2 regions of the Mesorhizobium sp. XAP4 genome follow, and region 2 is predicted to be linked to the other one. Evidence: riboswitches for the same ligand, from Rfam matches in the RefSeq annotation. Region 2 holds a riboswitch; the other holds the start of a gene.
The links. A riboswitch is a leader RNA that binds a small molecule or an ion and turns the genes downstream of it on or off. The one in region 2 is predicted to bind S-adenosylmethionine.

Region 1: it holds a riboswitch for S-adenosylmethionine, as region 2 does, so the genes downstream of both, P3C39_RS19660 (O-succinylhomoserine sulfhydrylase) here and P3C39_RS23560 (homoserine O-acetyltransferase) in region 2, are expected to answer to the same signal.

The regions. Positions count from the first base shown of each region.
Region 1 covers NZ_JARIXW010000004.1:433,230-437,643, reverse strand. The annotation lists gene araD1 (AraD1 family protein) at 1-133, shown strand, start outside; gene P3C39_RS19670 (ABC transporter substrate-binding protein) at 306-1,079, opposite strand; gene P3C39_RS19665 (2'-deoxycytidine 5'-triphosphate deaminase) at 1,180-2,274, opposite strand; SAM riboswitch at 2,349-2,426, shown strand; gene P3C39_RS19660 (O-succinylhomoserine sulfhydrylase) at 2,484-3,671, shown strand; gene P3C39_RS19655 (ceramide glucosyltransferase) at 3,679-4,414, opposite strand, start outside.
Region 2 covers NZ_JARIXW010000005.1:448,477-452,890, forward strand. The annotation lists gene metW (methionine biosynthesis protein MetW) at 1-409, opposite strand, end outside; gene P3C39_RS23560 (homoserine O-acetyltransferase) at 468-1,637, opposite strand; SAM riboswitch at 1,752-1,829, opposite strand; gene hisC (histidinol-phosphate transaminase) at 1,967-3,076, shown strand; gene P3C39_RS23570 (prephenate/arogenate dehydrogenase family protein) at 3,082-4,017, shown strand; gene P3C39_RS23575 (sugar kinase) at 4,025-4,414, opposite strand, start outside.

The DNA of each region.
Region 1 (4,414 bases), on a different contig from region 2:
GCTGTCCTTCGCCGACGGCATCACGACCGAGGCCGGCGATGTCTTCGAGATCGAGGCCGGGGATTTCGGCCTGCCGCTGCGCAACCCGCTCGAGATCGAGCAGCCGGTGAAGGTGGCTGTGAAGGCGCTTTGAGAGCGCGCCTTTTCCTTCTCCCCAAGTGGGAGGTGGATCGGCGCGTTAGCGCCGAGACGGATGAGGGGTGTTCCAGCGGAGTGAAACGTTGGCGTTCCCTGGAACACCCCTCATCCGTCGCCTCCGGCGACACCTTCTCCCACAAGGGGAGAAGGAAAAAGGCGCCTCTGCCTCAATAAATATCGAAGTCGAAATACTTGGCCTGGATCTTCTTGTAGGTGCCGTCGGCAACGATCGCGTCGATGGCCGCGTTGAGCTTGTCGCGCAGGGCCGTGTCGTCCAGGCGCACGGCGATGCCGGCCTGGGTCTCGGTGCCCTTGACGTCGCCGACCAGCTTGCAGCAGCCGTCGCTTGCTTTCTTCAGCCAGTCCATCAGCACGAACTTGTCCGAGATCACGGCGTCAAGACGACCGTTGGTCAGGTCGGTGATCGCCTCTTCCTGGGTGGGATAGAGTTTGGCCTCCGCGCCCGCCTTGCCATATTCATTCTGGGCATAGTCGGCCTGCGTGGTCGAAGCCTGGGCACCGACCGTCTTGCCGGCAAGGGCCGCCGGTTCGGTCGAGGTGAGATCGGTGTCCTTCGGCGCCACCAGAGCCAGCGGTGTCGTATAATATTTGTTGGTGAAGGCGACCTGCTTCTTGCGCTCCTCGGTGATGCTCATCGAGGCGATGATGGCGTCGAATTTCTTGGCCTGCAAAGCGGGAATGATGCCGTCCCAGTCCTGGGTAACGATCTCGCATTCGACCTTCATCTGCGCGCACAGCGCATTGGCGATGTCGATGTCGAAGCCTTCGACCTTGCCGTCGGCGGTAATGGTGTTGAACGGCGGATAGGCGCCCTCGGTGCCGATCTTGATTTTCTCCGCCGCCTGCACCGACAGAGAGCCGGCCAGTGTTGCCAGCATGGCAGCGCCCGCCGCCGATATGACCCATTTCGAAAATCGCATTTTCTTGGTTCCCCTTGAACGCCGCCAGCTTGACGGGCGGCAAGGCAGCCAAGCATGGCGAGCCGGTACAGGCAAGTATTTTGCCTTGGGGCAATGAGGGTCAGCGCGCGGCGCGGAAATGCTTGGACAGCTTCAGGCCCTGCGCCTGGTAGTTGGAGCCGAGATCGGTGCCGTAGAGCGCCTGCGGCCGCTTCAGCATATGCTCGTAGACCAGCCGGCCGACGATCTGGCCGTGGTCGAGGATGAACGGCACTTCATGGCTGCGCACTTCCAGCACCGCCCGGCTGCCGGTGCCGCCGGATGCGGAATGGCCGAAGCCCGGATCGAAGAAGCCGGCATAATGGACGCGGAATTCGCCGACCAGCGGATCGAAGGGCGTCATCTCGGCGGCGTAGAGCGGCGGCACATGCACCGCCTCCTGGCTGACGAGGATGTAGAATTCATCGGGGTCGAGCACCAGTTCGCCGGCGCCGCTCTTGTGGATCGGTTCCCAGAAGTCGACGACTTCCTGGGCCGCGCGCTTGTCGACATCGACGAGGCCGGTGTGATGCTTGCCGCGATAGCCGACCAAGCCGCTTTGATCGCCGTTGAGGTCGATCGACAGCGCGATGCCGCCGCCGGAAATGTTCGGCGGCTCGGTGGCGACAAGCATCTGCGTGCGATGCAGGTCGTGCAACTCGGCTTCGGAGAGCAGCGCATTGCCGGTGCGGAAACGGATCTGCGACAGGCGCGACCCGGTGCGGACGACGATCGGGAAGGTGCGCGGGCTGACTTCCAGAAAGAGCGGGCCATGATAGCCGGCCGCGATCTTGTCGAACTCGTGGCCGCGATCGGTCATGACGCGGGTGAAGATGTCGAGCCGTCCGGTCGAACTCTTCGGATTGGCCGAGGCTGAAATGTCCGCCGGCAGCGCCAGGCTTTCAAGCAGGGGCACGATGTAGACGCAGCCGGTCTCCAGCACCGCGCCCTCGGCCAGATTGATCTCGTGCAGCTGCAGCCGGTCGAGCTTTTCCGAGACCTTGTGATTGGGGCCGGGCAGGAAGGAGGCGCGCACCCGCCAGGCCTTGTCGCCGAGCCTGAGATCGAGGCTGGCCGGCTGGATCTGGTCGGTGTCGAGCGCACGCGCCGACTTCAGCGCGCCGGACTGGAGCAGCGCCGATATGTCCTGGTCGGGAAGAATGCCTGTCTGCCGCAAGGCTCCACTCCTGCTTGGTACAAACCTCTTAATGAAGCCGGCAATTGACGCAAGCGCGGTGCGGGTCTAAAGGGTCGTTATCCCGTGGTGATTTGGCCGGTCGGCTTGCAGCCACGTTAAACAAGTCGCTAAAGGACCGTCGGGCCGCAAGGCCGTATGGACCGGTTGCGACTTTCGCGGCCGGTTTTTTTGTGTCTGGAAGAAAAGCGATGAGCACCAAGAAGCGCAACTGGAAGCCTCAGACGGCACTCGTGCACAGCGGAACGCTGCGTTCCGGTTTCGGCGAAACGTCAGAAGCGATCTATCTCACCCAAGGCTATGTCTACGAAACGGCGCAAGCCGCCGAAGCCCGTTTCAAGGGCGAAGAGCCGGGTTTCATCTATTCGCGCTACGCCAATCCGACCGTCGACATGTTCGAGAAGCGCATGTGCGCGCTGGAAGGTGCGGAAGACGCGCGCGCCACCGCGTCGGGCATGGCCGCGGTGACGGCCGCCCTTCTGTGCAGCGCCAAGGCCGGCGACCATATCGTGGCGGCGCGTGCGCTGTTCGGCTCCTGCCGCTGGGTGGTCGAGACGCTGGCGCCGAGATACGGCATCGAGGCGACGCTGGTCGACGGCACCGACATCGCCAACTGGGAAAAGGCGGTCAAGCCGAACACCAAGCTGTTCTTCCTGGAAAGCCCGACCAATCCGACGCTGGAAGTGGTCGATATCGCCGCTGTCGCTTCGCTTGCCAATTCGATCGGCGCCAGGCTGATCGTCGACAATGTCTTCGCCACGCCCCTACAGCAGAAGCCCTTGCAGCTCGGCGCCCATATCATCGTCTATTCGGCGACCAAGCACATAGACGGCCAGGGGCGCTGCCTCGGCGGCGTCATCCTGTCGGACAAGAAGTGGATCGACGAGAACCTGCACGATTATTTCCGCCATACCGGCCCAAGCCTTTCGCCTTTCAACGCCTGGACGCTGCTGAAGGGCCTGGAAACGCTGCCGCTGCGCGTACGCCAGCAGACGGAAAGTGCCGGCCGGATCGCGGATTTTCTGGCCGAACGGCCGGAAATCGCGCGCGTCATCTATCCCGGCCGCGCCGACCATCCGCAGGCCGACATCGTCAAGAAGCAGATGTCGGGCGGCTCGACGCTGATCTGCCTGGACGTCAAGGGCGGCAAGCAGGCGGCCTTCGCCTTGCAGAACGCGCTCGACATCGTCCTGATCTCCAACAATCTCGGTGACGCCAAGAGCCTGATCACCCACCCGGCGACGACGACGCACAAGAATCTCAGCGACGAGGCGCGCGCCGAGCTCGGCATCGGGCCGGGCACGCTCAGGCTGTCGGTTGGCCTGGAGGATGCCGACGATCTGCTCGAGGACATCGCGCAGGCGCTGAAGGCCAGGTAGGAGGCCTTCAGGCGCCGGACGGCGTCTCTTCCAGCTCGGCCGTCTTGGTGCCGATGGTCATTGCATTGCCGCGCCAGTCGACGGCGCCGCCGAGCCAGCCGCGCGCCCACATCGCCGGCAGGATCAGGTCGCGCGCCATGATCGCGGCGACCATGCGTGGCGACAGGTACCAGCCCTTGGACCAGGCCAGGGCGCACTCCGGAAGGTAGAAGGCCGCCAGCACGGCAAGGGCGGTTGCCCAGAGGCTGAAGCCGGCGCTTGCCGCTGCAATCAGCGCAAGCACCAGCGGCACCACGGCGCCGGTCAGGATTTCGGGTGCGAAGAACAGCGGGAAAGTGACGCGGCGCAGGCGCGCCCAACGGGCCTGACGCGACCAGATGTCGTCAAACGAGCGCCGGCCAAGCGGCTGCTCGAAGGGGGCGGCGACGAGATTGACGCGCAGGCCGAGACTGTTCACCAGCTTGGTCGCAGCGGCATCCTCGGCGATCTCGGCGGCCAGCGCGCGGATGCCGCCATTGGCGTCGAGCATCGGCTTGTTCCAGAGCATGCTCTTGCCCTGGGCAAAGCCGAGGCCGAGCGCCTCGCCGGCATACTGCCAGCGCGCCTGCAGCGTGTTGAGGAAAGCGCATTCGACCTCGGCCCAGAAGCCGGCCGGCCGCGAGCCGATCGGCGTCGAGCAGACAAGGCCGGTGCCGGGCCGCCAGGCAGCCATCAGGTGCTGGATGTAGTCCCTCGGCATCAGC
Region 2 (4,414 bases):
TCACCGGCATGCGGCCGTTGAGGAACAGCGACAGGCGCACACGCCAATGGCCGAAATTGGGGAAGGAGACGATGGCGCGGTTGCCGATCCTGAGCAGTTCGTCGAGCACCAGCTTCGGGTTGCGGGTGGCCTGCAGCGTCTGCGACAGGACGACGAAGTCAAAGCCCTTGTCGGGATAGAATTCGAGATCCTTGTCAGCGTCGCCCTGGATGACCGAGAGGCCGCGCGCCACACATTCGTTGACGCCGCGCTGCGACAGCTCGAGTCCGCGGCCGTCGACCTGCTTGGTGTCCTGCAGCAGTTCGAGCAGCGAGCCGTCGCCCGAGCCGACATCGAGCACGCGCGACTGTGGCGGGATGAGGTTGGCGACGACTTCGAGGTCGACGCGCTGGTCGCGGTTGACGCTCATGGCTTCGCCTCCCGCCTGGCGCATGATCCCGATCCGAAAAGCCTGCAATTTTTCCGGGTCATGCGCTCAGCCCTCTCGCTCGGGCCGCCGAGCCGATGAAGCCGTTTATCGCGGCAAACAGTTCCGGCTCGTCGAGCAGGAATGCGTCGTGGCCACGGTCGGTCTCGATCTCGACGAAGGATACCGATGCGCCGGCGGCGTTGAGCGCATGCACGATCGAGCGGCTCTCCTCGGTCGGGAACAGCCAATCCGAGGTGAACGACACCAAGCAGAAGCGGGTTTTCGTGCCGGCGAAGGCATCGGCCAACCGGCCGCCATGGTCTGCGGCGAGGTCGAAATAGTCCATCGACCGCGTCATGTAGAGGTAGGAATTGGCGTCGAAGCGATCGACGAAGGTCATGCCCTGATGGCGCAGATAGCTTTCGATCTGGAAGTCGGCGTCGAAGCCGAAGGTCAGCGCTTCGCGATCCTGCAGATTGCGGCCGAACTTGCGGTGCAGGGCGGCTTCCGACAGGTAAGTGATGTGGGCGGCCATACGGGCTACCGCCAGGCCCTTTTCCGGGCGTTTGCCGTGCTCGAAATATTTGCCGCCATGCCAGTCCGGATCGGCCATGACAGCCTGCCGGCCAACCTCATGAAAGGCGATGTTCTGCGAGGAATGGCGCGCGCCGGTGGCGATCGGCAGTGCCGAGAAGACGCGCTCCGGATAGCTCGACGCCCATTCCAGCACCTGCATGCCGCCCATCGAGCCGCCGAGCACGCAGAATAGTTTCTCGATGCCGAAATGGTCGATCAGCATCTGCTGCGCCCGCACCATGTCGCGGATGGTGATGATCGGCAGGTCGAGCCCATAGGGCTTGCCGGTGGCGGGATTGGTCGAGGCCGGGCCGGTGGACCCAAGGCAACCGCCGATGACGTTGGAGCAGATGACGAAGAAACGATTGGTGTCGATGATCTTGCCGGGCCCGATCAGCACTTCCCACCAGCCTGGCTTGCCGGTCACCGGATTGGTGCTGGCGACGTGCTGGTCTCCGGTCAGCGCATGGCAGACGAGGATGGCGTTGGAGCGGGCATCGTTCAGCGTGCCGTAGGTCTGGTAGGCGATCTGGAACGGTGACAGCAGCGTACCGGCGTCCAGCTTGAGCGGCTTGTCGGATCCAAAACGCAAAACCGGGCTCGACGGTTGGTCGACCTCGTTGTTGGTTTTGCGGGCACGCAGAACGGCCATGACATCCATCTCACACTTTGAGCCCACGCATCGCACTCGTCGAAAGTCGATGCCGATACGGGTGTCCGGCCGGCGCGGACAACAAAAAACCGGCATTGCGGTCGCAAAGCCGGTTACAGGATGCAAACGGCCCTTTAGCAAGTTGTTTAACGTGGCTGCAAGCCGACCGGCCAAATCACCACGGAAGTTCGCTCCCCTTCTAGGGCTGTGGCGCGCCGGCGTCAACGGCCTGCCTTGGGCGGGAGGCTGTCGCCTCTCGACATTGCAGGCCACGGCTTGTATTTCCGCTGCGGCTTCCCTCAGGAAGCGTTCTCGACGGATTTTGCGACATGAGCCAGACACCGGACCAGGCACGTCCAACCCCGCGCGCGGGCATCATGGACATAGACGCCTATGTGCCGGGCAAGAGCACGGCGCCTGCCGGCGTCGCCAAGGTCCACAAGCTGTCCTCCAACGAGAACCCGCTCGGGCCCTCACCGAAGGCGATCGAAGCCGCGCGCGAGATTGCCGGAAAGCTTGACGTCTATCCAGATGGCACCGCCAGGCGGCTGCGCGAAGCGATCGCCGAGGTGCATGGCCTCAACCCGCAGAACATCATCTGCTCCAACGGCTCCGACGAGATCCTCGGCCTGCTAGCGCAGACCTATCTGGCGCCCGGCGACGAGGCCGTCATCACCGAACACGCCTTCATGGTCTACAAGATCTACATCCAGTCGGCGGGCGCCGTTCCGGTGACGATCAAGGAAACAGACGAGCGCGCCGATATCGACGCCATCCTGGCCGCCGTCACGCCGCGTACCAAGATCGTGTTCCTCGCCAATCCCAACAATCCGACCGGCACCTATGTGCCGTTCCAGGAGGTGCGCCGGCTGCATGCCGGTCTGCCCAGGCACGTGCTTCTGGTGCTCGACGCGGCCTATGCCGAATATGTTCGCCGCAACGACTATGAGGCCGGCATCGAACTGGTCGGCAGCGCAGAGAACGTGGTGATGACCCGGACCTTCTCCAAGATCGGCCTCGGCGGCGCGCGGATCGGCTGGATGTATGCGCCGATGCACATCGTCGACGCCATCAACCGCGTGCGCGGCCCCTTCAACGTCAATGCGACGGCGATCGAGGCCGGCATCGCCGCCATTCGAGATCGCGCCCATGTCGAGCGCAGCGTGGCGCACAACGAGACCTGGCTGGCCTGGCTGAGTGCGGAATTCACAAAGCTTGGGTTGCGGGTGACGCCCAGCGTCGGCAATTTCATCCTCATTCATTTTCCCGAGGACCAGAAACATTCGGCAGCGGCGGCGGACGACTATCTGACGGCGCGCGGCTATATATTGCGGCGCGTTTCGGGCTATGGCTTTCCCAACGCGCTGCGCATGACCGTCGGTACCGAAGAGGCCAATCGCGGCGTTGTCGCCGCTCTCACGACATTCCTGAAAAGCTAGAAACCATGACATCACCGATGTTTGAAAAGATCGCTCTGGTCGGCATCGGCCTGATCGGCTCGTCGCTGGCCCGCGTCATCCGCCGCGAGGGCCTCGCCCGCCACGTATCCATCTCGACCCGCAGTGCGGCGACGCTGGCACGGGCCGAGGAGCTTGGGCTGGGCGATAGCTATAGCACCGATGCGAGAGAAGCTGTCCGCGATGCCGACCTGGTCATCATTTCGGTGCCGGTTGGATCGTCCGGCGCGGTTGCCGAGGAAATCGCGCCGGCGCTGAAGCCGGGCGCGATCCTCACCGATGTCGGCTCGACCAAGGCGTCTGTCATTGCGCAAATGCAGCCTTATGTGCCTGAAGGTGTCCATTTCATTCCCGGCCACCCGCTGGCGGGCACAGAAAAATCCGGCCCCGACGCCGGTTTCGCCGACCTGTTCGACAATCGCTGGTGCATCTTCACGCCGCTGCCCGACACCGACCCGGACGCGTTGGAGAGGCTGTCGGAGTTCTGGCGGCGCTGCGGCGCCAACATCGACACGATGGATCCCCAGCATCACGATATGACGCTGGCCATCGTCTCGCATCTGCCGCACATCATCGCCTACAACATCGTCGGCACCGCCGATGATCTGCAGTCGGTGACCAAATCCGAAGTGATCAAATATTCGGCTTCCGGCTTCCGCGACTTCACCCGCCTTGCCGCCTCCGATCCGACCATGTGGCGGGATGTCTGTCTGCACAACAAGGACGCCATCCTCGAAATGCTGGCGCGGTTCTCGGAAGATCTGGCGTCGCTGCAGCGCGCAATCCGCTGGGGCGACGGCGAAAAACTCTTCGACCTGTTCACCCGCACCCGCGCCGTGCGCCGCTCGATCATCGAAGCCGGCCAGGACATCGACGTTCCCGATTTCGGCCGTCAGGCGGTCGAGCACCCCGCGAAGGGCTAGGTCTGTCTCAGGCAGGCCAGGTCTGCGCAACCATGGCCAGCGTCTCGGCTCGGTTCGGCGCGCCAAGCCTGCCGCCGAAGCGCAGGCATTTGAGCGCCGCGGCCGCACTGGCAAACCGCAAAGCCTGCTCGACCGGCATGGCTTCCGCCAGCCCGACGGCGAAGGCGCCGTGAAAGACATCGCCGGCGGCGAGCGTGTCGACCGCCTTGATTTTTGGCGCCGCGACATGGCGCACGCAGCCAGCGCGACGGTCGTGCCACCAACTGCCCGCCGCGCCGCCTGTCACTGCGACAAAAGCGTCGGTGCGGCTGGCGAGATCGGCGCAAGCCGTTTCCGGATCGAGCGCCTGGCCGCAGACGATGCGCGCTGCCGGCTCCGAAGCGATGATGTGCGTAGC